4 regions of the Agarivorans sp. DSG3-1 genome follow, and region 2 is predicted to be linked to each of the others. Evidence: predicted binding sites of a transcription regulator. Region 2 holds the regulator's gene; each other region holds the start of a gene.
The links. The regulator sigma-54, encoded in region 2, starts transcription at its own class of promoters, with help from an activator protein. The targets are predictions, from matches to a motif close to GTTGGCACGNNNNTNGNNT.
Positions count from the first base shown of each region.

Region 1 (7,536 bases), 960 kb from region 2:
TTTATTCGGTAAACGACCCGACGAGTTACTTAAACCGGCGGCGTATAACACTGCTTGGCTGATATCAAAGGTAGTACCTCCGCCAAAACCAAGCACCCGTAGATTCATTATTTTAGCGTCTGGCGCAACACCGGCCACACCCACAGAGTTATTAGTACGCGCTGCAACGGTACCTGCTACATGAGTACCATGCCAAGAAGAGCTACCATTTGTTCCACTTTTATCACCTGGATCTTCAGGGTCAGTATCTACGCCATCTCCATCTAAAGATATTTGGGTATTAGAAATAAAATCCATGCCATCGGTAGTAAGTTGAGCATTTAAATCAGGATGATTTTCGAACATCCCGGTATCGAGTACGGCTACTACAACATCGCTTTGGGTTTGTCCCTGCATGGTTTGCCATGCAGCACTTAAACCAATTTGCTCATAATGCCATTGCCGCTCAACAAGAGGGTCATTTGATAAAGCGCTAGCTTGATAAAGGTAGTTTGGCGTAACCTCATCACCGCCCAAGCGATACTTCATTTCTTTAATCTTGAGTAATGTACGTTTTTTAGCGAGGTATTCTGCATTATTGCTTCGCTTTAAACCGCTTGGTGAATCAGCGCTAGTCGCTAATGCAACCGCTAGATTTTCTTCGGCACGATACAAGCTCATGCTTGGCCCTGAAGCAACAGAAGAAAGACCGTAATCTTCGTTATTCGCCGCTCTAAACTGTTGCTCACTACGTTGAATAATCATTTCATCAACCATGAACGCATGTTGAGTACTTAAGCTAGTACTTTCAGGGACATTTTGCTGGTTTTGATCGATAAGACGCAGAGTATAAGGGCCTTGTGATCTTAGTTGATTATCAAGATAAGCATCAACGACTACATAGTAGGCATCACTAACCGTCACTTGGATAAGCTCTGTTTTATTTGTGCCGATTGAACTAGCTACTTCAGTTTCGTCACTCACCCTATATAAGGAAAGATCAAAATCATTACTGCTTGTTTCCCAATCAGCAATTTCCAAAAACAAGGTTTGCCCAGCTTCTAAATCAACTCGGTAAATATCTATCGAATCGTTCATGTTAGCAAAGCGGTCACCGCTAACACCGGTAAAATGGCTAGCTAAATAGCCACTTACTACCGCAATAGGAGGGAGAACTTGAGCAGTACTAGCAGTATTATTGGAAGAGTACAGCGCATTAGGGTCATTCACATCGCTATCAACTACGGTGTTGGTAAGCACATTCGCGGTGCCACTTACTGAGTAGCTAGGTCTATTGTCTACCACTGTAGATTCACCACCACCGCCGCCACAAGCCAACAAACTAACGACGAATAACAGTGTAAAAATCGTTTTCATATAATCCCTTACATCAACAACTGAGCTGCGCCCATGATATGCAATTAACGCACAAAATAGTATTCAAGCCCTAAGCTTTTCATCAAGCAATTATAACAAACCCTATGAAATAGGGAGAAGAAGCACAAAGTATTGGAAGGATTACCGGCCTAAAAGAGAATTAGGCCGGGTATTTAATGCGGCTAAACCTTGGGTTTATTAGGCTCTAACAACTCATTGTCATTGATGTTAGCTTGTGCCTCTAACATTGCTTTTGGCACACTCCCCTTGGTAGGAACGCTTTTACCTTCTTGGCTAGTGCCAATAAGGCCGGCGGCAGACTGATTAGCAGCTGCCACTTGCAAACCACCTTCATTAACTATTTCAGCGCTGGCTAAAGCCGCTTGCTCAGCAAGTTCTTCAGCGGTAGGTAATACCTGAGTGGCACTTGGATCACCAGACAGCCCGGCCACCAAGGCCGCAGCAATTCCTTGCCCTAGTTCAGTGAACTGCTTTTCAATATCAGCCTTTAATACGGTTTGCATTAAATCTGCTCCAGCCAAGCCAGCCTGAATGGGATTTCCGGTGGCTAAACCAAGACCAATATCCATAGCAGCAGGGGCAATGTCAGTAATTCCCACACCATTTTCTGCCGCCGCAGCGGTTGTTTGGATACTGCTAGCAACTTGTTCCGTCACCGGTTCTTTTTGGCTATCAGGAGTGAGCGCCTGCTTTAGCTTTTGACTAAAACTGGTATCAGTTTTCACTTCACTAGGCTGCTGATTGCTGACATCAAGTAACTTAGGTTTGTAGGCTACGTCATTAGTAGCCAATGGCGTAGAACTATAAGATGTTGTCATGTTCCGTTCCTTTAGAATATCACTGTGAGCTGTCGGTAATCGCAAATGGATCGTTGTCCACCGCCACCAACACATCTCGTATTTGAATGTTTGCCATATCTGAAAAACGCTTGGTCGCTAACACTGCGCGGTCTGATTGCACCGACATCACCGTTAACTGAGTATCGTCTGCATTAAATATCGGACCACGCAAGCCGCCATCTAAGTGCATCAAGTATTGCTGCCTCACCAGTTCAAACTTGTCACCTTTGCGCACGCCATTGGTTTGCCCAATATTAATCACCACCTGTCCGTTGTATAAGCCAACCACAGTGGCTAAACTTTGGCGGCAATACAGCGCATCCTCTACGTCTACAACCGCTTGGTCGATGTAAGAATCAATCAAGTTGCCATAGTCAGAAGACCAAAAAGTTTGCCCTGTTACGTCAAGTTTCATGGTGACATCAAATGGCCATTCTCGATTAGAGCCATAGCTCTTGCGTAAGATTGTTTCGCCGTTTATCCCGTCTATCACATATAACTTCACTTGAAAGTTACGCTGCTTAACGGTGCTCTTCATTCCCAATAAATTGGTGCTTGTTTCGTTGTAGCTAGACATGTCGTTGATTTTGCCAAACAAGATATATTGCACGTCGTATTGCGAAGATAGACTCCTCGCAACCTTCAACATTTGCGGCTCAATATCATTAGCGTAACGACCGTCAAAAGCGATTTGTCGGGTCATTAAATGCCGTGCGTCTACTCGCTTGCTCTTTAACTTGAAGCGGTGAAACAAGCGCTGAGATACTTCCTCAGGGGTACGATAAATACCACCAAGTTGTGCATGTTCGCGTTTTTGTAGCTGGAAAGGCCCAACAAACAGCGTTTTTGCATAACTGTCTTTTTCACAGGTATTAAGAGGAAAGATGTCGGCGGCAACCGTGACTGTCATTTGGTCGTCTTCAATGGTCTCTACTAACAGCTTCATGTCATAAACTTCGCCATTAGTACGCACTGTTAGCTCATCAGTTTCTAATACTCCTGACTTCACTATCTGTAGCGACTTTACACTCGCTCCACCTCGATACATCAGAGTAAGCAAAGCATCTTGAATCGCTTGTTGGCGCGCTTTATCCACTTGGCCGTCTACAATCTTGGCTTGGCCTTCGCCTTCAAACCATACGGCATAGCTAGGGGCGTTAACGCCCGCTAACATTAACCAAAGGCAGAAAGCCCTAATAAATAAGGACATTGGCTTTTCCTATAGTGGCCACATACTTCCACCCAAGAATGACGACAGCCAGCCTTGAGTTTGTACGTCAGCATGATCCCCGGTACCGCTAAACTCGATTCGAGCATCGGCTACTTGATAAGAACCAATAGAGTTGTTTTCACCAACATCAAGTGGTCGCACAATGCCAGTAAAGCGCATGTACTCTTTGCCGTTGTTTATCACCAACCACTTTTCACCCCGAACCACTAAGTTTCCATTATTCAGTATGTCTACTACCGATACAGTAATGCGACCGGATAAGCGGTGGCGTTGGTTAGCATCAGAGGTTCCATCAAAGTCTTGTTTCTGGCTCATCTCGAGTTCAACAACTTTGCCGTTAATCGTTAGCGATCCGCCAGGCACAGTTACAGGGTCAAGTTTGTAGCTATTTTCTTTGGCAAGGTTTGAGCTAGCAGACTTAGTAGCCGTTGCCTCTTCTTCAAGCATCACTGTAATTGTATCGCCTAAGGCGAAAGGCGGCGTATAGCTATATAAACTGCGGGAGGTATTACTATTGAACATAGAGCCCGTAACAATCACTGGGTCGGCTGCTGGGCTAGGTTCAATTGGCGCATAAAAAGGGTCGTCAGGGATCGGAGAACGACTATCGGTACTCACCGTTACTTGGCGTTGGTTACGATCTTCTCTTTCTTGAACATCGTCAGCTACTTTTTCTACCCCGTCGACAATGGTTGAACATGCAGACAACAGTAATGTGCCGCATAACACTAAAAATCGGGAAATCATTGGTCTATTCCTACTTACGTTAGTTTCCGTTTACCACTTTCTTCCATTCGCTTTAACTTAGGCTCGAGCTTTTAGCTCAATTGTTATAATTAGTTACCTAAGTAAGCCTTAGGCTACAAATAGCAAAGCAAATGCCACTAACGTCAGTAGAAACATATCCTTACGATCATCTACATGACAAAAAATTTTGCTCAACCGACAACATTCCGTCGTTTTTGCCGCTTCTGGTTGGGCAGCCTAAAAAATGCAAATTAAATGCCACAAAATAACCAATCACTAGCATTTCATAATGTTTTTATAAAAACATATAAATTTTAATTCAGAACCGCCGATACAGGTTTAAGTGCCACAAATTCCTTATTGAACGACTAAACCACATAAAAAGTCGGCAACACCTACCCAATACCGGATATTATTTGCCCAGTAATTCTACTTTTCCGGCAATGCTTACCTCACGATAATCTAAAAAGTCAGCATTAGATCCACAATTAATCCAATGCCACTAGGCACCTACTTGCATCTAATGAAGCCACTTATTAACGGATAACGCCTTTTAGCGCTGCGCCCAAAATCCCCTCGACTTAAAGCATCCTTAGATGCTCCTACCAACAGAACCTTGTACTGAGCTAAGGACTTGAGAGGTACTAACGACGAAACACACTTTGTAAAACAGAGGAGGATAGGGGATGGATATTGATTGTGGTTGTTTGCCTCGAGCGATAAATCGCAGGTAATAAAAAAGCCTGCTCAATGAGCGGGCTTAGTATTTGGCACCTGGCGGTGGAACAGGTGCGCAGCATAGCTGCTTCCGCTTCGGCCTAAAAAAGCACGCTTTTTCCTAGCGGCCTTCGCCCTACTTGAAAGTAGCCCACTTTTTTTGTCCAATAAAAAACCCCACCGTCTTGCGACAATGGGGTCATCTAATGAGAGCCTGGCGGTGACCTACTTTCACATGGGGAAACCCCACACTATCATCGGCGCAGTTGCGTTTCACTTCTGAGTTCGGCATGGGTTCAGGTGGGTCCACAACGCTATTGCCACCAGGCAAAAACTTGTTGTCTTTAACATTCGAAAAAGCTGAAACATCCCACGAGTCTAACAAGCACTCTTGGTTTCTAAATAAGATAATCTTCATCAAACATACACACCACTTAGGTGTTGTATGGTTAAGCCTCACGGGTAATTAGTACAAGTTAGCTCAATGCCTCACAGCACTTACACACCTTGCCTATCAACGTTGTAGTCTCCAACGGCCCTTCAGGGGACTTAAAGTCCCAGTGAGAATTAATCTCAAGGCCTGCTTCCCGCTTAGATGCTTTCAGCGGTTATCAGTTCCGAACGTAGCTACTGGGCAATGCTATTGGCATAACAACCCAAACACCAGCGGTTCGTCCACTCCGGTCCTCTCGTACTAGGAGCAGCTCCCTTCAATTCTCAAACGCCCACGGCAGATAGGGACCGAACTGTCTCACGACGTTCTAAACCCAGCTCGCGTACCACTTTAAATGGCGAACAGCCATACCCTTGGGACCGACTTCAGCCCCAGGATGTGATGAGCCGACATCGAGGTGCCAAACACCGCCGTCGATATGAACTCTTGGGCGGTATCAGCCTGTTATCCCCGGAGTACCTTTTATCCGTTGAGCGATGGCCCTTCCATACAGAACCACCGGATCACTATGACCTACTTTCGTACCTGCTCGACGTGTCTGTCTCGCAGTTAAGCTGGCTTATGCCATTGCACTAACCGTACGATGTCCGACCGTACTTAGCCAACCTTCGTGCTCCTCCGTTACTCTTTGGGAGGAGACCGCCCCAGTCAAACTACCCACCAGACACTGTCCGCAATCCCGATAAGGGACCAACGTTAGAACATCAACACTACAAGGGTGGTATTTCAAGGTCGGCTCCACATCATCTAGCGACAACGCTTCAAAGCCTCCCACCTATCCTACACATGTAGGGTCAATGTTCAGTGTCAAGCTGTAGTAAAGGTTCACGGGGTCTTTCCGTCTAGCCGCGGGTACACCGCATCTTCACGGCAATTTCAATTTCACTGAGTCTCGGGTGGAGACAGCTTGGCCATCATTACGCCATTCGTGCAGGTCGGAACTTACCCGACAAGGAATTTCGCTACCTTAGGACCGTTATAGTTACGGCCGCCGTTTACCGGGGCTTCGATCAATAGCTTCGTCCAAAGACTAACCACATCAATTAACCTTCCGGCACCGGGCAGGCGTCACACCGTATACGTCATCTTTCGATTTAGCACAGTGCTGTGTTTTTAATAAACAGTTGCAGCCAACTGGTATCTGCGACTCTCAGCAGCTTAGGGAGTAAATCCCATCACCATCAAGAGCGTACCTTCTCCCGAAGTTACGGTACCATTTTGCCTAGTTCCTTCACCCGAGTTCTCTCAAGCGCCTTGGTATTCTCTACCCAACCACCTGTGTCGGTTTGGGGTACGGTTTCGTATAATCTGAAGCTTAGAGACTTTTCCTGGAAGCAGGGCATCAACCACTTCATGTCCGTAGACACTCGTCATCAATTCTCAGCCTTAGACACCCGGATTTTCCTAAGTGTCCAGCCTACAACCTTAAACATGGATAACCATCACCATGCTGGCCTAGCCTTCTCCGTCCTCCCATCGCAATTATACGAAGTACAGGAATATTAACCTGTTTCCCATCGACTACACTTTTCAGTCTCGCCTTAGGGGCCGACTCACCCTGCTCTGATTAACATTGAACAGGAAACCTTGGTCTTTCGGCGAGGGGGCTTTTCACCCCCTTTATCGTTACTCATGTCAACATTCGCACTTCTGATACCTCCAGCAAGCCTTACGACTCACCTTCAACGGCTTACAGAACGCTCCTCTACCATGCTTGAACAAGTCAAGCATCCGTAGCTTCGGTGCATAGCTTAGCCCCGTTACATCTTCCGCGCAGGCCGACTCGACCAGTGAGCTATTACGCTTTCTTTAAATGATGGCTGCTTCTAAGCCAACATCCTGGCTGTCTAAGCCTTCCCACATCGTTTCCCACTTAGCTATGACTTTGGGACCTTAGCTGACGGTCTGGGTTGTTTCCCTTTCCACGACGGACGTTAGCACCCGCCGTGTGTCTCCCGGATAGTACTTAGTGGTATTCGGAGTTTGCAAAGGGTTGGTAAGTCGGGATGACCCCCTAGCCTTAACAGTGCTCTACCCCCACTAGTATTCGTCCGAGGCGCTACCTAAATAGCTTTCGAGGAGAACCAGCTATCTCCCGGTTTGATTGGCCTTTCACCCCCAGCCACAAGTCATCCGCTAATTTTTCAACATTAGTCGGTTCGGTCCTCCAA
Region 1 covers NZ_CP177241.1:944,544-952,079, forward strand. The annotation lists gene ACLD71_RS04415 (S8 family peptidase) at 1-1,356, opposite strand, end outside; gene ACLD71_RS04420 (hypothetical protein) at 1,539-2,195, opposite strand; gene ACLD71_RS04425 (flagellar assembly protein T N-terminal domain-containing protein) at 2,215-3,426, opposite strand; gene ACLD71_RS04430 (flagellar basal body L-ring protein FlgH) at 3,436-4,194, opposite strand; rRNA gene rrf (5S ribosomal RNA) at 5,124-5,239, opposite strand; rRNA gene ACLD71_RS04440 (23S ribosomal RNA) at 5,357-7,536, opposite strand, start outside.
Region 1: the regulator sigma-54 is predicted to act here: its motif matches at 4,439-4,457, upstream of ACLD71_RS04430 (flagellar basal body L-ring protein FlgH).

Region 2 (7,536 bases):
ATTTAACCGAATTGGTGTTCGTTCTATTGCGATGACCAGCAACCCCAACTCGTCTATGGCCAAGCTTGCCAACTACCATTTATGTATCTCAGTGCCTCGTGAAGCGTGCCCATTAGGGTTAGCACCTACCGCAAGCTCTACAGCAACCTTGGTAATGGGCGACGCGTTGGCGGTAGCACTATTAGAAGCCCGTGGGTTTACTGCCGATGATTTTGCGCTATCTCATCCTGGCGGCACTTTAGGTAAAAAATTATTGTTAAGTGTGAGTGACTTAATGCTAAGCGGGGAACAAATCCCTCTAGTAACAGTCGAACAAACTATTCGTGAAGCATTGTTCGAAATTACTGCCAAAGGTTTAGGTATGGTGGGAATTGTTGATGCTAAGCAGCAATTGGTGGGTATTTTTACCGACGGCGACTTACGTCGAATACTTGATCAACGCATCGATATACATGACACACCAATTGGCCAAGTAATGACTCAAAACCCCAAAGTCATTGAAGACTCTTGGTTAGCCTTTGACGCCTTAAAGCTGATGAAAGCCAAATCAATTAACGGCTTATTTGTATTGAACCAACAGACCGTAGTGGGTGCCTTTAACATGCATACCCTGCTGCAGGCTGGAGTATATTAATGACGATTAACACGCCTTATGGCTCGGTAAGCTCGCAAAACTTTACCCGTGCTAAAAACATCAAGTTGCTTATTTGCGACGTTGATGGAGTGTTTTCCGATGGCCGAATTTACCTTGGCAATGATGGTGAAGAGCTAAAAGCCTTTCATACTCATGATGGCTTTGGCATTAAAGCCTTGTTAAACATTGGTGTAGAAGTGGCCATTATTACTGGCCGCCAATCTACTATCGTAGAAAAACGCATGCAGGCTTTAGGTGTAAGCCGCATTTACCAAGGCCAACAAAACAAGATGGTGGCCTACCAACAAATGCTCGAACAACTCAACCTGTCAGCTGACGAAGTGGCATACATTGGCGATGATGTGGTTGATACGCCGGTAATGCGCGCTTGTGGCTTAGGTGTTGCTGTACATAACGCTCACCCGCTGTGCAAGCAAGATGCTAACTTGGTTACCATTACCCCAGGTGGTTTTGGCGCGGTACGCGAGCTTTGTGATCTAATACTGCAAGCCAAAGATCAGCTAGAACATGCTCAAGGTATGAGTGTATGAATCGCGTTACGCTGTTTTTTGCTAGCCTGTTCGTTCTCGCCTTGGTGTTGTGGCAATTAAGCCCCTCAGATCCTAAACAACAAAGCGCTCAACGCGAAGCCAGCAAGCCCAACTTTGTTGCAGAGAAACTCTATAGCGTCAGCTTTGGCGAAAATGGCAGCCCTCGTTACCGTATCTATGCCGAACAAATGGAGTTTTTTGAACAACTTAAGCACACAGAATTTACTCAACCAAAGATTTTGGTTTACCCAGATCCTCGTCAACCTGTATGGCAAATTGTGGCTGATCACGCTACAGTACAGCAGCAACAAACTGTCACCTTAAATGACAATGTAGTGATTAAAAACTTAAGTCGTGGCGAGTATGTTCGCGACATAATTACCGAAAGTTTGGAAATCGATCTGCAAAGCGAAACCATGAGCAGCGATCAACCTGTTACCGTGTATGGCCCATCGTACGAATTGTATGGTGTTGGCATGGACGGTGATCTAGCTAACGAAATAGTGACTTTATTAGATGATATCGAAGCGGTTTACCACAACCCACAAGAGTAAGTTAGCGCTAGCGGCTAGCTTGTTTATGCTTTCTTGGGGTTCTCAAGCACTTGAAGACGACTTCAACAAACAAATTATTGTTGATGCCGACCGCCAGCAGGTCAACATCAAAGAAAACCGCGTCACTTTCTACAATAATGTAGTGGTGACTCAAGGTTCAATAAAAATGCACGCCGAAGAACTCAGCGTAATAGGTAGTGAAGAAAAAGGCAGCGAGGTGATGATCGCCAAAGGCGAACCGGCAACTTTTTACCAACTACTAGACAGCGGCAAGCCAATTGAAGCAGAGGCCAACGAGGTGCGTTACGATTTAAAAACGCAGACCCTCACGTTAACCAACAATGCTCAGCTCAAGCAAGAAGAGAGCTTAGTAAAAGGCCAAATGATTAAATACAGCATTAACAAACAAGAGATGGTTGCTCAAGGCGATGAAAATAATCGAGTGACCACTATCTTCCTGCCTCAGCAATTAGAAGAACTCTCCCCCGAGGACAATGAGTAATCATGAGTACCTTAATCGCTGAGAACCTTGCCAAAAGCTACAAAGGTCGCAAGGTAGTAAAGAACGTCAGTTTAAATGTAGAAACCGGGAAAATTGTTGGTTTACTAGGGCCAAACGGCGCCGGTAAAACCACTACCTTCTACATGGTAGTTGGCCTAGTACCACGAGACCAAGGCCGAATACTTATCGATGATGACGATCTGTCTAGCACCGCTATGCATACTCGAGCACGAAAAGGCATTGGTTATCTTCCCCAAGAAGCCTCTATCTTTCGCCGTTTATCGGTAGAAAAAAATATTCTAGCGGTATTAGAAACCCGTAAGGATTTGGACAAAGAGCAGCAAATTGGCGCATTGGACGATTTGCTAGAAGAGTTTCACATTGGGCATATTCGCAAAAATCTCGGTATGAGCCTGTCAGGCGGAGAGCGTCGCCGGGTAGAAATTGCCCGCGCCTTAGCCGCAGCCCCTAAGTTTATTTTGCTTGACGAACCCTTCGCTGGGGTAGATCCTATTTCCGTTATTGATATTAAAAAAATCATTGAACATCTGCGTGATCGCGGTCTAGGTGTATTAATTACCGACCACAATGTAAGGGAAACTCTCGATGTTTGTGAGCATGCCTATATCGTTAGTCAGGGTGAATTGATAGCCTCAGGTAAGCCACAAGAAATACTTGAAAACGAGCACGTGAAACGAGTTTATCTCGGTGAACAATTCAAGCTATAGTTAAAGTGCAGCTTAGAAAATAATATAAAAAGAAGGGATAGCGGTAGTTAATGAAAGCATCTTTGCAGTTGCGTCTTGGTCAGCAGTTAACCATGACCCCCCAGTTACAACAGGCCATACGCTTACTCCAGCTTTCAACCCTGGATTTACAGCAAGAAATTCAAGAGGCTCTGGAAAGTAACCCTCTGCTTGAGGCGGATGAGTCACATTCGAATGATGGTGACGCAACAGACGCTAAGTCAGCCAATGAAAAATCTACAGAAGCCGAATCCAGCGCCGACGTAGACAGCAGCCAAATGGAAGCTGGTGATGCCATTAACCAAGAAACTGTTTCTGATGACCTACCCGTAGACTCCACTTGGGATGATATTTATAGCGCCAGTTCCGCGCCAGCTAGCTCATCGAGCGGCAGTAGCGGTGGTGACGACAACGATATGTTATTCCAAGGCGAAACCGTTGACTCCTTACAAGATCACATGCTGTGGCAAATGCGCCTTACTCCATTCAGCGAAGTAGACCAAGCCATTGCTTTAGCCATTATTGATGCAGTAGATGAATCTGGTTACCTCACACAAGATTGTGAACAGTTATTAGATGGCCTCAATTCTAGTGACAATAACGACTTAGATGTAGAGCTTGACGAAATTGAAGCAGTACTAAAACGGATTCAGCATTTCGACCCCGTAGGCATTGCCGCGCGCTCACTACAAGAATGTTTGTTAATTCAATTAAGCCGTTTTTCCCCAGAAACACCATGGCTAAATGAAGCCAAAGATGTGGTGTCTAACCATATCGATGTATTAGCCAATCGAGATTTTCGCTTATTGGCTCGAAAGACCAAATTAAAAGAAGACCAGCTGCGCGAAGTGATGCGTTTGATTCACACCTTAGAACCACGCCCGGGTAACGCTGTTGAGCCAAACCAAGCCCAATACGTTATTCCCGATGTTTCCGTAGTGAAGCGCCAAGGTCGTTGGGTGGTAGAGCTAAACCCCGATGCGATGCCGAAGCTAAGAGTAAACTCTCACTATGCATCCTTAAGTAAAACGTCTAATGCCACCGATACTCAGTTTATCCGTAGCCACTTACAAGAAGCCAAGTGGTTTATTAAGAGTATTGAAAGCCGCAATGAAACCTTACTCAAAGTCTCTAACTGTATCGTTCACCATCAACAAGCCTTCTTCGAATACGGTGAAGAAGCAATGAAACCAATGGTGCTGAACGATGTGGCCGAAGCAGTAGAAATGCACGAATCAACGATTTCTCGAGTGACAACTCAAAAATTCATGCACACACCTCGCGGCATTTTCGAACTTAAGTATTTTTTCTCTAGCCATGTGGCTACCGATGGCGGCGGTGAATGTTCATCTACCGCTATTCGTGCATTAATTAAGAAACTGGTTGCTGCCGAAAATACCAGTAAACCTCTCAGCGATAGTAAGATTGCTGATATTTTGGCAGATCAGGGGATCAAGGTGGCAAGACGTACGATTGCAAAATATCGTGAGTCTTTAGCGATACCACCTTCTAACCAACGTAAGAGCCTACTTTAAGGCCAATCAAGGGGACTATATTTATGCAAATTAATCTTACCGGACACCACGTTGATATAACTGAGTCTTTAAAAGAATATGTCCATAACAAGTTTGCCAAGCTCACTCGACGATTTGACCAGATAAACAATGTTCATGTCATCCTCAACGTCGAGAAGCTCAATCAAATTGCAGAAGCCACCTTACATTTAAATGGCGGTGAATTATTCGCTACCGCTGAACATTCAGATATGTATGCGGCCATTGATGGTCTCATCGACAAACTTGACCGCCAAGTTATCAAACATAAAGAAAAACTTAACAAACATTAGTCACCTCCATGCAAATAGATAAAGTACTAAGCTTGGATTGCACTCAAAGTGCAGTCCAATGCTCTTCAAAGAAACGCGCCTTAGAAATCATTAGTGAACTAGCCGCTGGTCAACTGGATACGACAGCTCAATGTATATTTGAGAGTTTGTTGAATAGAGAAAAAATGGGCAGCACCGGTATCGGGCAAGGCGTGGCAATACCTCATGGCCGCATTGATAAACAGCATCAAACAACCGCTGTTTTTTTACGTTGTGATCCCCCAATTGCTTTTGATGCCATTGACAATAAACCTGTTGATTTGGTTTTTGCCTTACTGGTACCAGAAGATCAGTGTAAACAACACCTCAACACCTTATCTCAAGTAGCTGAAAAACTTAACGATAAGCAAGTATGTAAACAACTTCGTTGTGCACAAAGTGATGACGAATTATACGACATCATGGTAGCCTAATACTCTAATCACCGTTAGGGATAGTCATGGAACTCATTATCGTGAGTGGGCGTTCTGGTTCAGGAAAAACCGTCGCCTTAAGAGTACTAGAAGATCTGGGCTACTATTGCGTAGACAACCTCCCGGTTGTGTTATGGCAATCTCTTATCGATAACTTAAAAAATACTTACTCTAAAGTAGCAATAAGTATCGATATTCGAAACCTCCCAGACGAACCTTCGCCGATAGGCCAAATTATTCGCAACGCCGGCCCTGATGTGAATCTATTAAGCATTTTTTTAGATGCTAAAGACGAAGCGCTGATCCGCCGTTACAGCGAAACTCGGCGAGTTCACCCGCTGAGTCAAACTAATTTGTCTCTGGCGGAAGCGATTGAATCGGAAACCGAGCTGCTGGCACCGTTATCTCGAAATGCTGATTTACGCATCGATACTTCACGCTTATCAGTGCATGAGCTAAGTGGCTTAATTCGCTCTAGAGTAACTGGCGATCAGCAACAACAGTTAATTTTAGTGTTTGAATCGTTTGGCTTTAAAAACGGCGTACCTAACGATGCTGACTATATGTTTGATGCTAGATTTCTGCCGAACCCCCATTGGCAAGAAGAGTTACGACCACTGACTGGCCTAGATAAACCCGTTCAAGAGTATTTATCAGCACAAGCTTTGGTCAATCAATACATTAAGCAAATTCGTGATTTACTACAATCTTGGTTACCGCATTTGGAAGCCAATAATCGCGCTTATCTAACCATTGCCATTGGTTGCACTGGTGGCCAACACCGTAGTGTTTACGTAGCAGAAAAACTAGCTGAACACTTTAGTGCTCAGCGTAAAGTACAACGTCGCCATCGCACTTTGGAACACCGTCTTGAAACTCACTAGGCAAGTTATCGTTAAAAACAAGCTGGGGCTGCATGCTCGCCCAGCGACAAAACTGGTAGAGCTGGCCCAAAAATTTGATGCTGAACTAACCATTATCGATGGCGAGAAAACTGCCTCAGCTGCCAGTGTAATGGGCTTGTTGGTGTTAGCCAGCGCTCAAGGTAATACCTTAACCATTATTTCCGAAGGGGACGATGCCACTGCGGCTTTAGATGCTGTTCAAGCGTTAATAGAAGCAAATTTCGACGAAGAATAAACCAAAGCGCAATAAACACACGCTACACTTAGCAAGCGCTGCTTAAACAATAATAGGGAATGCTTATGCCGGAAGAGATGGAGTTAAACCCTAATCAGCACAAACGTTTGCAGGAGCTTAACCAAGCCCTAGACAGCGGTATGTTTGTGCATGTTAGGCGCATGCTTCATCAAATGCCGGCCTGTGACGTAGCCTTACTGCTAGAATCTAGCCCACCAGCGGGGCGGAAAGTGTTATGGCAACTCACCGATCCTGAACAACACGGCGAAATTCTCGAAGAGCTTAACGAAGACGTAATGGAAGGCGTGCTGCAATTAATGGCGCCTGAGACGCTTGCCGCAGCCACCGAAGGCATGGACACCGACGATATCGCTTATGTGCTGCGTAGCCTGCCTGATAGTGTGTATCAAGAAGTATTAGAACAGATGGACGGGCAAGACCGTCATCGTGTAGAAGCCGCCTTAGCCTATCCTGAAGATACTGCCGGCAGTATCATGAACACTGACACCATCACCATTCGTGCCGACGTCACTATTGATGTGGTATTACGTTACTTACGGGTGCGCGGTGAACTGCCCGAGGCCACAGACGCCTTGTATGTAGTGGACGAGGATGATTCACTACTCGGTGATATCCCTTTATCCACCCTGCTTACCGTTAACCCCAATGTTGACGTTCGCGACGTGATGGACAGTAAGGCAGAGACCATTCCGGTAGCGATGGATGAAGATGATGTAGCGGCATTATTTGAGCGCCACGACTGGATTTCAGCCCCTGTTGTCGATGAAGAAGGTCACTTATTGGGCCGAGTGACCATTGATGATGTGGTTGATATTATTCGTGAAAATGCCGAGCACAGTATGATGGGCATGGCAGGCATGGATGATGACGAAGATACCTTTGCGCCGGTAATAAAAAGTACTCAACGTAGAACCTTTTGGCTAGCAATAAACTTGTGTGCAGCGTTAATCGCAGCCTCTATCAGTAACATGTTTGAGTCAACCTTGGAACAATTAGCCACCTTGGCAATTTTAATGACGATTGTCCCTAGTATGGGAGGCATTGCCGGTAATCAAACACTTGCCCTGGTAATCCGTGGCTTAGCTGTGGG
Region 2 covers NZ_CP177241.1:1,906,116-1,913,651, reverse strand. The annotation lists gene ACLD71_RS09040 (KpsF/GutQ family sugar-phosphate isomerase) at 1-634, shown strand, start outside; gene kdsC (3-deoxy-manno-octulosonate-8-phosphatase KdsC) at 634-1,185, shown strand; gene lptC (LPS export ABC transporter periplasmic protein LptC) at 1,182-1,739, shown strand; gene lptA (lipopolysaccharide transport periplasmic protein LptA) at 1,702-2,241, shown strand; gene lptB (LPS export ABC transporter ATP-binding protein) at 2,244-2,969, shown strand; gene ACLD71_RS09015 (RNA polymerase factor sigma-54) at 3,020-4,522, shown strand; gene hpf (ribosome hibernation promoting factor) at 4,546-4,833, shown strand; gene ptsN (PTS IIA-like nitrogen regulatory protein PtsN) at 4,842-5,285, shown strand; gene rapZ (RNase adapter RapZ) at 5,312-6,169, shown strand; gene ACLD71_RS08995 (HPr family phosphocarrier protein) at 6,156-6,425, shown strand; gene mgtE (magnesium transporter) at 6,491-7,536, shown strand, end outside.

Region 3 (7,536 bases), 1.5 Mb from region 2:
ACGCTGGGTGCCTGCATTTGGCTTATTTGATCTGAGGTTAATATTGCGTGTACTTGATTAACTTGGCCACGCTCTATGGTTAATCGAGAATCTTCCAGTACTCCACGTAATACTTTTGGGCTTAACGTTCGCAGTTTCTTTTCGGTTAGCGGTTCGCTACATTGCTTTACCAGCAAACTAATAAACTGTTTTAAGCCTATTTCCGGCACCGCTTTAGATGCCATTGCCAGCCGCAAGGCCAGCTTATCACTCATTGGCTGTTTCATAAACTGCTTCCTTGATTTATGGGGTCTTACCTCACTAGCTCACATTAAGCTCGCCTAGCTCTAAATGTTTTGGGCAAGCTCGGCGCTGGACTAACCGGTTCGATATAGAATTTACTGCCGTCGCCTAGCTCTACCTCCCCACCCCATTGATCAACATGATCAAACTGCAATGAGTTAATGGGAAGCTCTAGGTCCTTTTTGGCAATATAGGCTTGTAGCGCTCCAGATGATTCGCGACTTATGATTAAATTAGGCATTGCTGTTCCTTAAGCTGGCTGGGAATAACTCCCAGCCAGGCTCGGTAGTGGAGCTTATCGGACTAGGTCAAAGCCATAATCTGTTTTACCCATTTCACTGGTATCAAGATCTAGCTTGGCCAGCACCTCGTTGACTAGGGTCGTCAACATGTACATACCGCCTTCGTAACCTAATGTTGTGTTGCGGTGTAAATGGTGGCGATCGAAGATCGGAAAGCCTAAGCGAATTAACGGCACTTCAAACTCTTCACCTTTTGCTTTGGTGTCGCGCTGAATAAACTTGCCGTAAGAGTTACCAATCATAAAGTCTGGTTTGTTAGTGAACATCAATGAACGGAAATGCCACAAGTCTTTACCAACGTGGATCTCAGCATTGGCAGTAGATGGCGATTGCGCAATGAGTGCTTCCATCTTCTTGCGCCAGCGCTTGGCCGCGTTGTTACACAAAATGTGTTTAACTTCACAGCCTAGTTCTTGTAGGAACTTGGTTAAGCCCATCAAGTAATCAGGATCGCCATAGATAGAGAAGCTCACCCCGTGTAACCAGGTATGGGAATCGGTCATCATGTCTACTAAACGGCCACGCTCGGTGGCTAATGTTTCAGGAATTTCTTTGCCTGTAAGCTCAGATATTTTGATCAATAGCTCATCTGTCCAATCTAAGCCCATTGGAATATTGGTCGCAGGCACTTCATGCTTCCAGGTTCCCTCAACAAACTTTTTGGTTTTAACCAGTTGATCAGGTTGTAACAGTAAGGTGGTTATAGCGTTAGGCGCATCTTCTAGCTCGGCTAGCGGTGTGCCACCCGCATACATGCGATATTCTCCATCGGCTGGGGTATCTAATACTTCTGATGGATCAGACAACAAACTGTAATCAACACCCATTTGCTGCATCATTTTGTGAATAACGCGGTAGTTACCCAAGTAGGTTTCAAAACCCGGTACCAAGTTAATTTTACCGTTGCTGCCGACTTTTTTGTCGTCCATAGCTTTTGCCGTGAAGTACTTAGCAAAACCCTCAAACATGCCGTCCCAACCAGTGACATGACTGCCAACAAAACTAGGCGTATGTGCAAAGGGTGTTGGTAGTTCTTCAGGAATGTAACCTTCTTTTTTGGCGTTACCAATAAAAGCATTTAAGTCATCACCAATCACTTCGGCCATACAGGTTGTGGATACGGCAATCACTTCAGGCTTGTACAACGCCAAAGAGTTTTGTAAGCCGTCAAACATGTTTTTCTGGCCACCAAACACTGCTGCATCTTCGGTCATAGAATCAGACACGCAAGCAACAGGTTCTTTAAAATGGCGGTTAAAATAAGTACGGAAGTAAGCCACACAACCTTGAGAACCATGCACATAAGGCAATGTTTTCTCAAAACCTAAAGCACATAACACAGAGCCTAAAGGTTGGCACGCCTTGGCAGGGTCTACGGTTAGGGTTTTGCGCGAAAAGTTTAGATCTTGATATTCTTGAGTGGTGGTCCACTCAAACACCTCTTTCACTTTTTCGTCGCTTGCCCCCTCTTCATGATCGCTACGCTTGCGCGCCATCATGTCTTTATATTCTGGCTGTTCGAACAAGGGGTAGCCAGGTTTGATATCGTCTACTTGTTGACTCATTTTCTCTCTCCTTTCGCGCCACTCATCTGTGAACTACGAATTGAGTTAATGTGTAAAGCGCTAGTGCACTCATCCTGATCTTGCCTAGCACTTAAGCCGCTGCTTTTGCACTTTTCCACGGTGGTGTTAACTTGTCCCAACATGGGTTGTTTAAGGTCATATCCATATCGCGGGCAAAAATCGCAAAGCCATCAAAGCCGTGGTAAGGACCTGAGTAATCCCAGCTGTGCATTTGACGGAAAGGAATGCCCATTTTCTGGAAGATGTACTTCTCTTTAACTCCAGCACCAATCAGATCAGGTTTAAGCTTTTCAGCAAAGGCTTCTAGCTCGTAACCAGTCACGTCATCATAAATAAGCGTGGCATCTTTCACTTCGGGAACGGTTTTGCTGTAGTCGTCGTTATGGCCAAATTCATAACCGGCTCCCACTATCTCCATGCCTAAGTCTTCGTAAGCTCCAATAACGTGACGTGGGCGTAAACCACCTACGTACAACATTACTTTTTTGCCTTCTAAGCGCGGGCGGTACTTGTCGATAACCGCTTGCCATTGTGCTTTGTAGCCAGCAATCACTTCTTCCGCTTTGGCTTGAATTTTTTCATCAAACTTGGAAGCAATAGCGCGCAGCGACTCTTCACACTTGGTTGGGCCGAATAAGTTGTATTCCATCCATGGCACACCATATTTCTCTTCCATATGACGACAGATGTAGTTCATTGAGCGGTAGCAGTGCACCAGGTTTAGTTTTACTGAAGGGGTATTTTCAAGCTCAGGCAAAGTACCGTCACCAGACCATTGGGCAACAACACGCAGGCCAATTTCTTCAAGTAAAATACGTGACGACCATGCATCACCACCAATGTTGTAATCACCTATAATTGCGACGTCGTAATCGGTAGTTGCGACTTCTTTGCCTTCCGATTTATCCAATACGTAATCACGTAAAGTATCGTTAGCAATGTGGTGTCCCAGAGATTGACTCACCCCACGGAAACCTTCACAACGCACTGGCACAATGGTTTTGCCAATTTCTGCGCCCTTGGTTTTAGCCACAGCTTCAATATCGTCACCGATAAGGCCAACTGGACATTCAGATTGAATCGACAAACCTTTAGCCAGCGGAAATAGCATTTCTACTTCGTCAACCATGGTCGCTAGCTTTTTATCGCCACCAAACACGATGTCACGCTCTTGGAAATCAGAAGTAAAGTTCATGGTGCCAAAGCTATTTACACCCGTGTAACCGGTGTAATAGTTACGACGCCCAGCGCGTGAGTATTGGCCGCAGCCAACTGGACCATGAGAGATATGTACCATATCTTTAATTGGTCCCCACACTACCCCTTTAGAGCCTGCGTAAGCACAACCACGCGCGGTCATTACACCGGGCAATGATTTACGGTTAGCGGTAATACAGCTGCCGGCTGCGCCGTCATTAGCACCTAAGTGCTTTTTGCGATCGGCTTTGGCTTTCTCTGGATAGACTTCTAGCACTTCATCGATCAGCGCTTGAGTCTCTGCTTTTTTATCTGACATTGCTGCCTCCTATAGCATTGATATATTCACTAAGATGAGTGATTAAGCCGTTGCTTCTTCAGCTGTTTGACCAATGATTGATTCGTCTTCTTCATCCATGATGCCGAATTCCATCAATAGTTCTTCAAGCTCGTCCATCGTTACCGGTGTAGGAACAACAAACAGTTGGTTTTCAATGATTTTGTTGGCTAACGTGCGGTATTCGTTGGCTTGGTTACACTTAGGGTTATATTCAATTACCGTCATACGACGGATTTCAGCTTGTTGTACTACGTTGTCACGCGGTACGAAGTGGATCATTTGGGTACCGATTTTGGCGGCTAGTGCTTCAATTAGCTCATCTTCTCGGTCACATTTACGCGAGTTACAAATAAGACCTGCTAAACGCACACTACCCGTAGCAGCATACTTACAAATACCTTTTGAAATGTTGTTAGCGGCGTACATCGCCATCATTTCACCAGATACAACAATGTAGATTTCTTGCGCTTTGTTTTCGCGAATAGGCATGGCAAAACCACCACACACAACGTCACCAAGTACATCGTAAAATACAAAGTCTAAGTCTTCTTCGTATGCGCCTTCTTCTTCTAAGAAGTTAATGGCAGTAATCACACCACGACCAGCACAACCAACACCTGGCTCAGGACCGCCAGACTCAACACAGCGAACACCGCCATAGCCCACTTTAAGTACATCTTCTAATTCGATGTCTTCCACTGAGCCAGCTTCTGCAGCCATTTCCATGATGGTGTTTTGCGCTTTTGCATGTAAGATTAAGCGCGTTGAATCCGCCTTAGGATCACAACCAATAATCATTACTTTTTTGCCCGCTTCCGCTAAAGCTCCAACCAAGTTTTGAGTAGTGGTAGATTTACCAATACCGCCTTTTCCGTAAATTGCACATTGACGAATAGCCATAATATTTCTTCCTATTAGCTTGATTAACGGTTCCCGCTGTAGCTACTGCGAATACTGTTCCAAGCCTTTAAATGACATGTAACACACTGTAATTATGGGAATAAATGTATTTTTAAGTGTATTCAAACAATTAAAATAGCTGACAATCGCTCGAGCAAATGTCGCGTTTGTAGCAAAGATGACTAGCGTGTGGGAGGGATGGTTCGGTAATTTAGATGGTTTAGCGCATGAGCCAAAACTAATTTTGTAGTCTCTTAACACTAGCTATTAGCAGCGCTTAATGTCTATTAAAGAATATGCCTTAGTAGCTCATCAAGCCGAGTTAAATGGTGCAAACAAGGTAATGACTAAAAATTAATAAAAATAGTACGAATGAAATCTCTATAAATTCAAAGTGACTAAATAATGATTTAGGGAGATTTGAACAAAGATCCGACTTTTAATAGCCGACACAGCCCCTTTAAAGAGTGTTTATTGCTGTCTGGTTTTCGGCTAAACCGCAGTAGATAACGACTTTCTTAAGTAAATAGTTTACTAATCACTCATTAGTGAAAGTTTTGTGCTAAACATTATGTTAGACAGATATTGTTTACAGTAAGGGCTAAAGGATGAAGCCAGTTGTCTACGTAGATATACAAGGACAAATTTGGAAAGTGATGGCCGATGGTCAGTGGGTGAAAGTAACGCCTTCTGAAATAGTCGACACCAGTGTTCCGTTAGTAAAAAACGTCATTAATGAGTTAGCTAAAAATCCGCTATTGGAAACAACTGCGGAAGATAGCGAGTCCGCAGCTCCTCCTCTCTATTCTCCAAACACCACCAACAATAGTAACAACCAATCTAGTCAAGGCGCTTCATTTGTGGTTAGGGTGCAACCAACCTTAGATGAGACACTTCCAGAAGCGGGTTTTACTACCCAGAATAGTGATTTAAGTATTAGCACCACTGAAAACCAAGGGGCTCAGGCCGATGCTATCCCCCCCTTAAGTAACGATGCCGTTATAACAGTAAATATTATTGACGGTGGTGATGGCTACGAAAACCAATTTGAAGTGCCCTCGGTAGTAATACAAGGAAACACCATTGATGTTGAAGATGGCCGAGTGGTGGTTATCACCCTTACTGACGCTAGCGGACAAACCATTACTGTAAATGCAGTGGTCGACAACAACAGCTATCAATACCAAGGCTTAAATATTCAGCAGTTGAGTGAGGGTAAGATAGATGTAAATGCCAGCGTAATGGATTACTTTGGTCAATTTGTAGAGACTAGCGATTCAACAATTAAAGATGTAGTGGCCAGTATAGAAGCTGAAATAGATGGCCAAGGAGATCTTTATGTTAACCAGTATGAGCAATCCTCCACTCCTTTGCATGGTGACATAGTTGGCATAGAAAACGGACAAACCGTATTTGTGCAAATTACCGACGTTGCTGGTAATCAGCTTAATTTCACTACGGCGGTAGATAACAACCAATGGAGAATTGCCAATAACGATTTATCTGGTCTACAAGATGGTGAGCTAAGCATTACCGCAAATGCTATAGATATTGCAGGTAATCCAGCAACAGCAACATCTACAATTACAAAAGATACCCAAGCAAGTATAGAAGCCCACATTGATGGCTTAGGCGACAACTACATAAACGCCGTGGAAGTTACCACCACAAAGCTATTTGGTGAAGTAGCGAATATTGAGAACGGCCAAAACATTAGCGTCAGCATAAATGATGGCAATGGCGGACAGCTTAATTTTGAAACCACCGTTAGCAACAATAGCTGGCAAATCAACAATGTAGATTTAAGTTCCCTGGCCGAAGGAACACTAAGCATTACCGCTAATACACTAGATATTGCCGGTAACATTGCTACCGCAAACTCAAGTATTGTTAAAGACACCCTAGCGGAAATAAATGCAAATGTTGATGGCCAGGGTGACAACTATATAAACGCAGTAGAAGCACCCACTACCCGTTTGTTTGGTGAGTTAAACAATGTTGAGGAAGGACAGTTAGTCACAGTCGTGGTTACCGATAGTAATGGTGATCAATTAACGCTAGAAACTCAGGTCATTAATGGTGTCTGGGAACTAGCAAGCACAGACTTATCAAGCTTGCTTGATGGCCAACTCACGCTAGAAGCTTCAACCACAGACATTGCAGGTAATATCACCAACGCCAGTTCAAGCATTGTTAAAGATACCCAAGCGACCATTAGCGCACGATTTGAAGGCAATGGAGACAATGCCATCAATCAGTCTGAAGTAGGCTCAACCTTATTAGAAGGAAGCTTAATTGACGTAGAAGATGGCCAAATTGTGTTCATTAGTGTTACTGACTCATTAGGGGGAAGCCTTAGCTTTGAAGTGCAATCACTAAACAATCAATGGCAAACCACCGAAAACTTGGCCAGTTTAGCTGATGGCCAATTGAACTTAACCGCACACACCACCGATGTAGCAGGTAACCCAGCAACAGCCACCAGCGTAATCACCTTAGATACTGGTATTCCTACCATTGATATCAATACCTTAGATGGCTTTAACGTTGCACAATTTAAAGCTGGCACTCTCACTAGCCTACAAGGAACCACCACCGGCGTTGAACAAGGCCAGCAAGTGAGTATTCAAATAAGCGATGAAACCCTAAGCATTGAAGCACTAGCCAGCGTAGATAACAATGGTAATTGGGTTACCAACAACATAGATACCAGTAGCTTACAAAAGCTAGAACCTTGGACACTCTACACCTCAGTAAATGATGTGGCAGGCAATAACGCACAAGATGCATTACCCTTGTTAAACGAACCTGACCCTCATATTTTACTCGAAACTGACCTATACCAAACCGGCGTATTGGTAACAAACTCCAACGTAAACATCTACGATGCTCAAGCGATTAGTTTTGCAGAAAACCAGCCTGAACTGGT
Region 3 covers NZ_CP177241.1:3,449,145-3,456,680, reverse strand. The annotation lists gene ACLD71_RS15960 (NifB/NifX family molybdenum-iron cluster-binding protein) at 1-266, opposite strand, end outside; gene nifT (putative nitrogen fixation protein NifT) at 311-523, opposite strand; gene nifK (nitrogenase molybdenum-iron protein subunit beta) at 578-2,149, opposite strand; gene nifD (nitrogenase molybdenum-iron protein alpha chain) at 2,241-3,686, opposite strand; gene nifH (nitrogenase iron protein) at 3,729-4,607, opposite strand; gene ACLD71_RS15935 (hypothetical protein) at 5,216-7,536, shown strand, end outside.
Region 3: the regulator sigma-54 is predicted to act here: its motif matches at 4,653-4,671, upstream of nifH (nitrogenase iron protein).

Region 4 (7,536 bases), 1.4 Mb from region 2:
TGCCAGTGCTAATGTAGTAAGGCGCACGTAGGCCATGGTAATCAACAGCTGGGCCTAATTGCTCAAACTTAATACCCAAGAAGCTCATACTGCGAGCTAATCGAGGCTCCATCATAACAAAGGCATGGTGAGTGCCAGCTCGCACAGCTAGAGCTGCAATGGACAAATACAAACCAATTGCTAAAAAAGGAAAGCAACGTAACTCTTCCTCAGAATAGGTTTGCTCGTTAATAGCACCAGAAGCGGCACCCTCAAAATTATCAGCCTTACGACGGCGAAATTGAGGGCGAACAGCCAAACGAGAAATTTCACAAATCTCGCTTCGGTCAAACTGGGAGGGATGAACCTTAGCGTTTTTAATCGCTTCAGAACAAAATTTTTCAATCGGTAACAATTCACTTTTACTCGTTGGAGAAACTATTCGCACACAACCGGCGAAGTTAGAACTAGGTTTGTGTTCAATGAGGCAAAAGCGGGAGTAATCGTCAAACTCATCTTGTTCCATACCGTCATCACGAACGGGCTCAAAATTGAGCTCTTCGCAATATACGTCGTGACGAATTTTAAAAGCTTCGTTAACTATATCTGGTTTAAAGGCAACAACGGGGCGGAGGAACTCAGCAAAATGTTCGGCGATGAGTTTAGCTTCACGCTTCACCAACATCGAAATCCCACCTCTTACAGCTGCCCCCAAAACCGGCACAGTGGATAGTTTTTTCACATATTTGTTACGGATCATAACGGGCTCTCTAAGCTGTTTAATTATCTATTTACAACACTTAAGCCTTAGAAAAATAATGAATTGAAATAAAGTAGGCTTGAAAAAACAAAGCGCAGAACTAGGCTGCGCTTTGGGTATTCAATGCTAATAGTTAGCGACTTTTAAATAAGCATTATGCACGGCGACGAACTGACGCCAAACCTAACAAGCCTAGACCAAAGATAGCTAAAGTGCCTGGCTCTGTTACTTGAGCAGCAGAGATAGCGAAACCAGCTTTTAATTCATTGGTTTTATCTTCTTCTGTTAGGAAGCCGATACAAGTAGCATTTGGACCACAATCAATATCACCCAATACATCTAAACCTTGAAGGCGAGTAGTAAGCGTGTATACGTAGTCATCGTAGCCAGGGATTGGCAATACAAAGCTGTTTTGAAGGTAGATATCATCACCAACTTCAGTGTAGGTAACATCCGGGCCTAGTACTAAAGTGAATAAGTCTGAACAACCTTCTTGGTTAATACCTACTGCACCAACTAGTTGGGTAGGTTCGTACTTACAGATGTTGTTCGTAGGAGTGTTATAGGTTTCTTCAAAGATAACACCAAATTGTAGTACTGGTGCTGGCGCTAGTGGGAAAGCAACTGGCGCTGTAGGCGCTAGGAACAAACCGTCAAATAAAGTAGCCGCAACTAAAGTATCACCGGTAACGCCCCAGTTTTCATGTACAAGACCAGTACCTTCAGAGAATACCAATGCACCAACACCATCGACAACACTAGTAGTAACAGTACCTTCTTTAGCTTCTTCAATCGCTAAAGCACTTTTCTTCAAATCTGGGTTTTCAGCACCGTAAGGTACACCCCACTCAAGCGTTTTAGGTAATTCACCACCAAACAAACCAACTGGATCAAATTCGTCACGAGTAGCACCAGAAGCATCAATTCCGGTAGGGTCAATAGAACCGGCATCTGAAGTCCACTGGTCAAAACCAGCATCATTTAAATAGTCCCAATCAGTAATAAGAGCAGAATTTGCAGCAACGCTTGCAAAACTTAAGCTAGCTGCCAAGCATGTTAGTTTTAATTTGTTCATGTCACCCATCCATTTGGTTAGTACGATTCAAGATACAACCTGTACATAGCAATCTAAGTGCCAGTTTTAAAAACCCTTTTAAAACAACCCATTAACAAAAACAAAACCCATTGATAAAACGTTGATGTAAAAATTACTGACATAAAAAACTAAAGCATTTATTGAATAAAATACTCATGGGATCCCTAATTCCACTGCCACTTTTACGGGCTAACGTCGTTTTCGCCAAAGGCTTTTAGCATGCCAGCTAAACCATGAGTAATTCATTAACGTTTAGTTCACTGTTAACAATGTACGATGAGCCTTGAGGATAAAAAGGTAATTTGTAGTAAGGGGGGAACCAAATAGCTTGGCACAGGTTCTTATTGCAGGAGCGGTATTGGAAGGAAAACAAGCAACTACTGCTACTAGCAGCAGCTGCTTTAAACACTAACAGCGATTAAGCGCGACGACGAACAGATGCCAAACCTAATAAGCCCAAACCAAAGATGGCTAAAGTGCCTGGCTCTGTTACTTTTGCAGCAGAGATAGCAAAAGCGGCTTCTAGTTGGTTGGTTTGGTTTTCTTCAGTCAAGAAACCAATACAAGTAGCATCAGGCCCACAATCTAAACCATCTAATACTTCTAAGCCCTGCAAGCGAGTCGTTAAGGTATAAACATAATCATCAAAACCAGGGATTGGTAATATGAAACTGTTTTGAAGGTAGATATCTCCACCAACTTCAGAAAAAGTAACGCCATCATCCAACACTAAAGTGAATAGGTCTGAACAACCGGCTTCATTAACACCAGCCTCACCTACTTTAGTATCACCGTATTTACACACGTTATTTGTTGGTGTGTTATAGGTTTCTTCAAATAGTACATCAAATTCAAGTACTGGCGCAGGAAGTGCAGGACCTACAAAAGGTGCTAGAGGCTGCAAGAACAAACCATCAAACAAAACCGCTGACGATAAAGTATTACCTGTAACACCCCAGTTTTCGTGAGTAAGGCCGGTGCCTGTTACAAAATCTAAAGATGCTACATCACCTGGCGCGCTAGTGTTTACTTGGCCAGACTGAGCATCATCGATCACAAGAGAACTCTTTTTCAATAAAGGATTCACTGCACCATATGGGTCACCCCACGCTAAGCTCTTAGGAAGCTCGCCACCAAAAAGAACATCAAAATCATCTAGTGTTGCACCGTCGGTGTCTATACCAACTTGGCCAGCACGAGAACTCCACTCTTTAAAACCCGCATCATTTGCGTAGTTCCATTCAGTAATCAGTTCCGCACTAGCAGAAATACTTGCTAATCCTAAGCTAACTGCTAAGCAAGCATGTTTCAATTTGTTCATGTAACCCATCCGTTTGGTAAAATCGTTTATAAATAACGGTGGGCTTAAAGCAATAAGTAAGCCAAGATTAAAAATCAAATACTTACAACAACTTAAACTATATTAATACAAATATAAATAACATTTTGTAAAACTTACTGACACCAAGTCACAGTTAAGCCCCCCCACTCAATACTATTTTTTTCGCCACACCAAATACAATACGCTGCAGTGGGTTGCGGTTACCCATTGGCCGCCAGGTTTTTTTGAAACGATTTCGGTAGGCATCAAAGTGCAAACCGTAAGGAGCAGTAATTAACTCACCTCTATTCAATAATATTTTGAGCACATAAGTGCCGGCAATTCCCCCACACATTTTCACAGCCATAGGCATCGACGGGCCTTTTTTAGCGTGGAAGTCCGCTTTACTAGGGTCAACTAAGTATGGTCGCTGTAACATAGCGGGCGAAAGTCCAATCAAGAATTTAATGTATTGCTCATTTTCACTGCTTGCATCCTCAAAGCGAAAATATTCTTCATAGGTCATTCCTCCCGGCATAAAGCAAAGAAATGCGCAGCCCATACCTAAAGGAGCTGCGGTTACTAGCGGTATATTTTTTTCCAAACACTTTTGAAAAACCAACTTACGCGCCGATAGCGCAAAAAAATCTAAGCTATCTACATATACATCAACGCCATCTAAAAATTCATCAACATTATGTTCGAAAATCCCTTCAGGGAAAGACTTCACTTCAGCTTCGGGATTAATATCCAAGCAAACTTGTTCCATCACTTTAACTTTATCTTGGCCCACCGTAGACATAAACGCCCCAGCCTGACGGTTAAAGTTATGTACTTCATATTCATCAAAATCAGAGATATGAAACTTGCCAACCCCCAACCTTGCTAACGTCACTATGTGTTCACTACCCACGCCCCCGGCACCGGCCATAGCCACACGCTTACCACGCAGTATCTGTTGCTCTGCATCTGTAACCCAGCCAATATTTCTGGAGAACGCATCTTCGTAATTAAAACTCATCATCATTTGGCCTTTTTCGCTTCACAGTATTACGCACTACACAAACCTAGTCGCTTTTATACTAACTTGCTCTAGTACCGAGTAAAAATTAAGATGAAATAGTCTCTCAAGGAAGAATATAGTATGAAACTCGCCTTCATTATTGCCATCGCTTCATTTTTATCGATGTTTAGCGCTGGCGCGTTAAGCGATCTTGCTGACACTATAGAAAGAATTAAACCTTCTGTAGTTGGCGTTGGCACCTACAACAAGCTTAACTCACCTCGTGCAAATCTTAGAGGAACAGGGTTTGTGGTTGGGCCTCATTTAATTGCTACTAATGCCCACGTCATTCCCAAAAGCCTAAATCAACAGCAGAACGAAAAACTCGTAGTGTTTGTTGGGCAAGGTCGCTCGCCGGAAATACGAATAGCCAGTTTGGTGGCAAGCAATCAGAAACATGATTTAGCGCTGCTAAAAATTGAAGGTAAAGCCCTAAAAGCGATGAGCCTGTCTAATAAAAAGGTACGCGAAGGAGAACTGTATGCCTTCACTGGGTTTCCTATTGGTGCGGTATTGGGACTTTACCCCGTTACTCACCGCGGTATTATTTCGAGTATAACGCCAGTGGTGATACCCGCCCGAAATGCCAGCGAGCTAAACTTAGCACAACTTAAAAGACTTAAATCGCCGTATAACATCTATCAATTAGACGCTACCGCCTACCCGGGTAACAGCGGCAGCCCTTTATATCACCCTGAAACGGGTGCAGTAATCGCTATCATTAACAAGGTGTTTGTGAAAACGACTAAAGAGGCAGTGCTAGCTGACCCTAGTGCTATTAGTTATGCCATTCCAGTCACTTACCTAAAGCAGTTAATCAATTCACTTAAATAGCGAGTACAGCTAAATAAGCTATAGATACTAAAAAGCCTCAATTTCTTGAGGCTTTTTATTTTTAGCTCTTAGCAGCCTAAAAGGGGATATCGTCGTCAAAATCCATTGGCGGCTCGTTAAACTGTGGTGCAGCTTGTTGAGGCGCTTGCTGCGGAGCAGCAGGCTTAGCTTGTTGCTGATAGCCACCTTGCTGAGGCGCAGCCTGTTGTTGCGGCGCTTGCTGCTGGAAACCACCTTGTTGTGCGGTAGGAGCAGCCTGTGGAGCTGCTTGCTGTTGGCCACCCCAGTTATTTTGCTGCTGTGGCGCTCCACCCATGCTTTGACCTTGACCACCGCCTTGGCGACCACCTAGCATTTGCATTACGCCATTAAAGCCTTGAACAACTACCTCTGTTGAGTAGCGGTCTTGACCATTTTGGTCTTGCCACTTACGCGTTTGTAATTGGCCTTCAATATAAACCTGTGAACCTTTTTTAAGATATTCACCAGCCACTTCGGCCAGTTTGCCAAACAACACTACGCGGTGCCATTCTGTGCGTTCTTTCTGTTCACCACTTTGCTTGTCTCTCCAGCTTTCTGAAGTAGCAATAGTAATATTGGCGACGGCCCCGCCGTTTGGCATAAAACGTACTTCAGGATCTTGTCCTAAGTTACCAACCAAAATTACTTTATTAATGCCCCGAGTGGCCATGTATATTGCTCCTATATTCTATCTGTTGTGGCGAGGAAGACCCGCTATCATACTAGGCTGCTCGCACCAAATCCAATGCTCTAGCCAATTCAAATTCTTTTGTTTTCACTTTTAGGTAGACAGTACGGTCACTGGAAATCACTACCGCTTCTACAACCCCAGGTAATACCTGCAGTTTTGCCAATAAACTCGCTGGTTGGTCGGCAGATGATATCGCCAACGAATAACTTTTTATGCCACTTTGCGCACGCATTCCTAAACTAACAACTAACCAAATAAGCAGCAAAGCAATAGCAAGCAGGCTTACTCCATAAGCACCCGCTGCCATATACAAGGCTCCCGCGCTAGAACCGCCAATAAACGCCCCTAAAAATTGACTGGTAGAAAACACCCCTAAAGCAGCGCCTTTATTACCTGGAGGCGCTAAATTAGAAATAAGCGCTGGTAAACTCGCTTCTAAATAATTAAAGCCGATAAAAAATATCGCTAAAATTGCGCCTAACAACCAAATAGAGGGTACATCAACTAACAGTAGAACATTAGCCAATAGCAATAAGCTAATTGCAAACAAAAAGTAACCACGTTGTTGATTACGTTTAGCGGCAATAATAAGTAACGGAACCATTAATACAAACGACACTAATACTGCAGGCAAATATACTTGCCAATGACTTGCGGCTTCTAGTCCAGCATCCACCAAACGTAGCGGCATCACCACAAATAATGCAGTCAATACTAGGTGTAGCGTAAATACTCCCCAATCTAAACGCAGTAATTGAGGGTGTTTGAGTAGTTTGAACATTTGCGTAGTGTTAGCACTCACTTCACCACTAGGGGCTTTAGCGTGAGCATTTGGCACAGAAAATTGCACCACCAACATAGCCGCTAACGATAAGCCTGCAATTAACCAAAACAACCCCGATAAACCTAGCTGTGCAGACACTATAGGCCCAAGTACTAAAGATGCAGCAAAAGATAAACCAATGCTTACCCCAATAAACGCCATCACCTTGGCACGCTGGGTCTCTCGGCTTAAGTCTGCAGCAAGTGCCATAACCGTACTCGCAATTGCCCCCATGCCTTGCAAAGCTCGCCCAATAGCAACGCCATGAATCGATTCAGCCATAGCGGCCACCACTGAGCCTAGTGCAAAAATGCTCAAACCTAAAAAGATAACCGGTTTTCTACCAATGCGGTCCGATAGCCACCCCATGGGGATTTGAAACATAGCTTGGGTTAAGCCATATGCGCCAATAGCTAAGCCAACCCAAAGAGGCGAAAAACCTTTTAACTCTTGACCATACACAGCCAAAACCGGCATTAACATAAACAAGCCAGCCATGCGCAAAGCAAACAACAGCGCAAGCGAATAAGCACCGCGTTTTTCAGTAGGATTTAAACCTTCTTCCACAGCTATAACCATAAAAAATTCGTCAATTGAGAACCGGCAATGCTAACACAGGCACTTGGCTGCAAACCAGCTTAAGATTGCCGCCTTACTATTACTTCATCCACACCAGCAGAACGGCGCATTTCAATAAATAATGTGTAATACTGGACGATTTACTGCAGCAATGATCAGGTAACAATGGACAGTATCGATATTAGAGGTGCACGCACCCACAACCTCAAGAACATTTCGCTTACCCTCCCGCGCGACAAGCTTATTGTTATTACTGGGCTCTCTGGTTCGGGGAAGTCATCGCTAGCATTTGATACCCTCTACGCCGAAGGTCAGCGCCGTTATGTAGAATCTCTTTCAGCTTATGCGCGTCAATTTTTGTCATTGATG
Region 4 covers NZ_CP177241.1:494,669-502,204, forward strand. The annotation lists gene ACLD71_RS02375 (PEP-CTERM/exosortase system-associated acyltransferase) at 1-739, opposite strand, end outside; gene ACLD71_RS02380 (THxN family PEP-CTERM protein) at 894-1,814, opposite strand; gene ACLD71_RS02385 (THxN family PEP-CTERM protein) at 2,254-3,156, opposite strand; gene ACLD71_RS02390 (ThiF family adenylyltransferase) at 3,311-4,180, opposite strand; gene ACLD71_RS02395 (S1 family peptidase) at 4,301-5,053, shown strand; gene ACLD71_RS02400 (single-stranded DNA-binding protein) at 5,130-5,744, opposite strand; gene ACLD71_RS02405 (MFS transporter) at 5,797-7,167, opposite strand; gene uvrA (excinuclease ABC subunit UvrA) at 7,333-7,536, shown strand, end outside.
Region 4: the regulator sigma-54 is predicted to act here: its motif matches at 1,861-1,879, upstream of ACLD71_RS02380 (THxN family PEP-CTERM protein).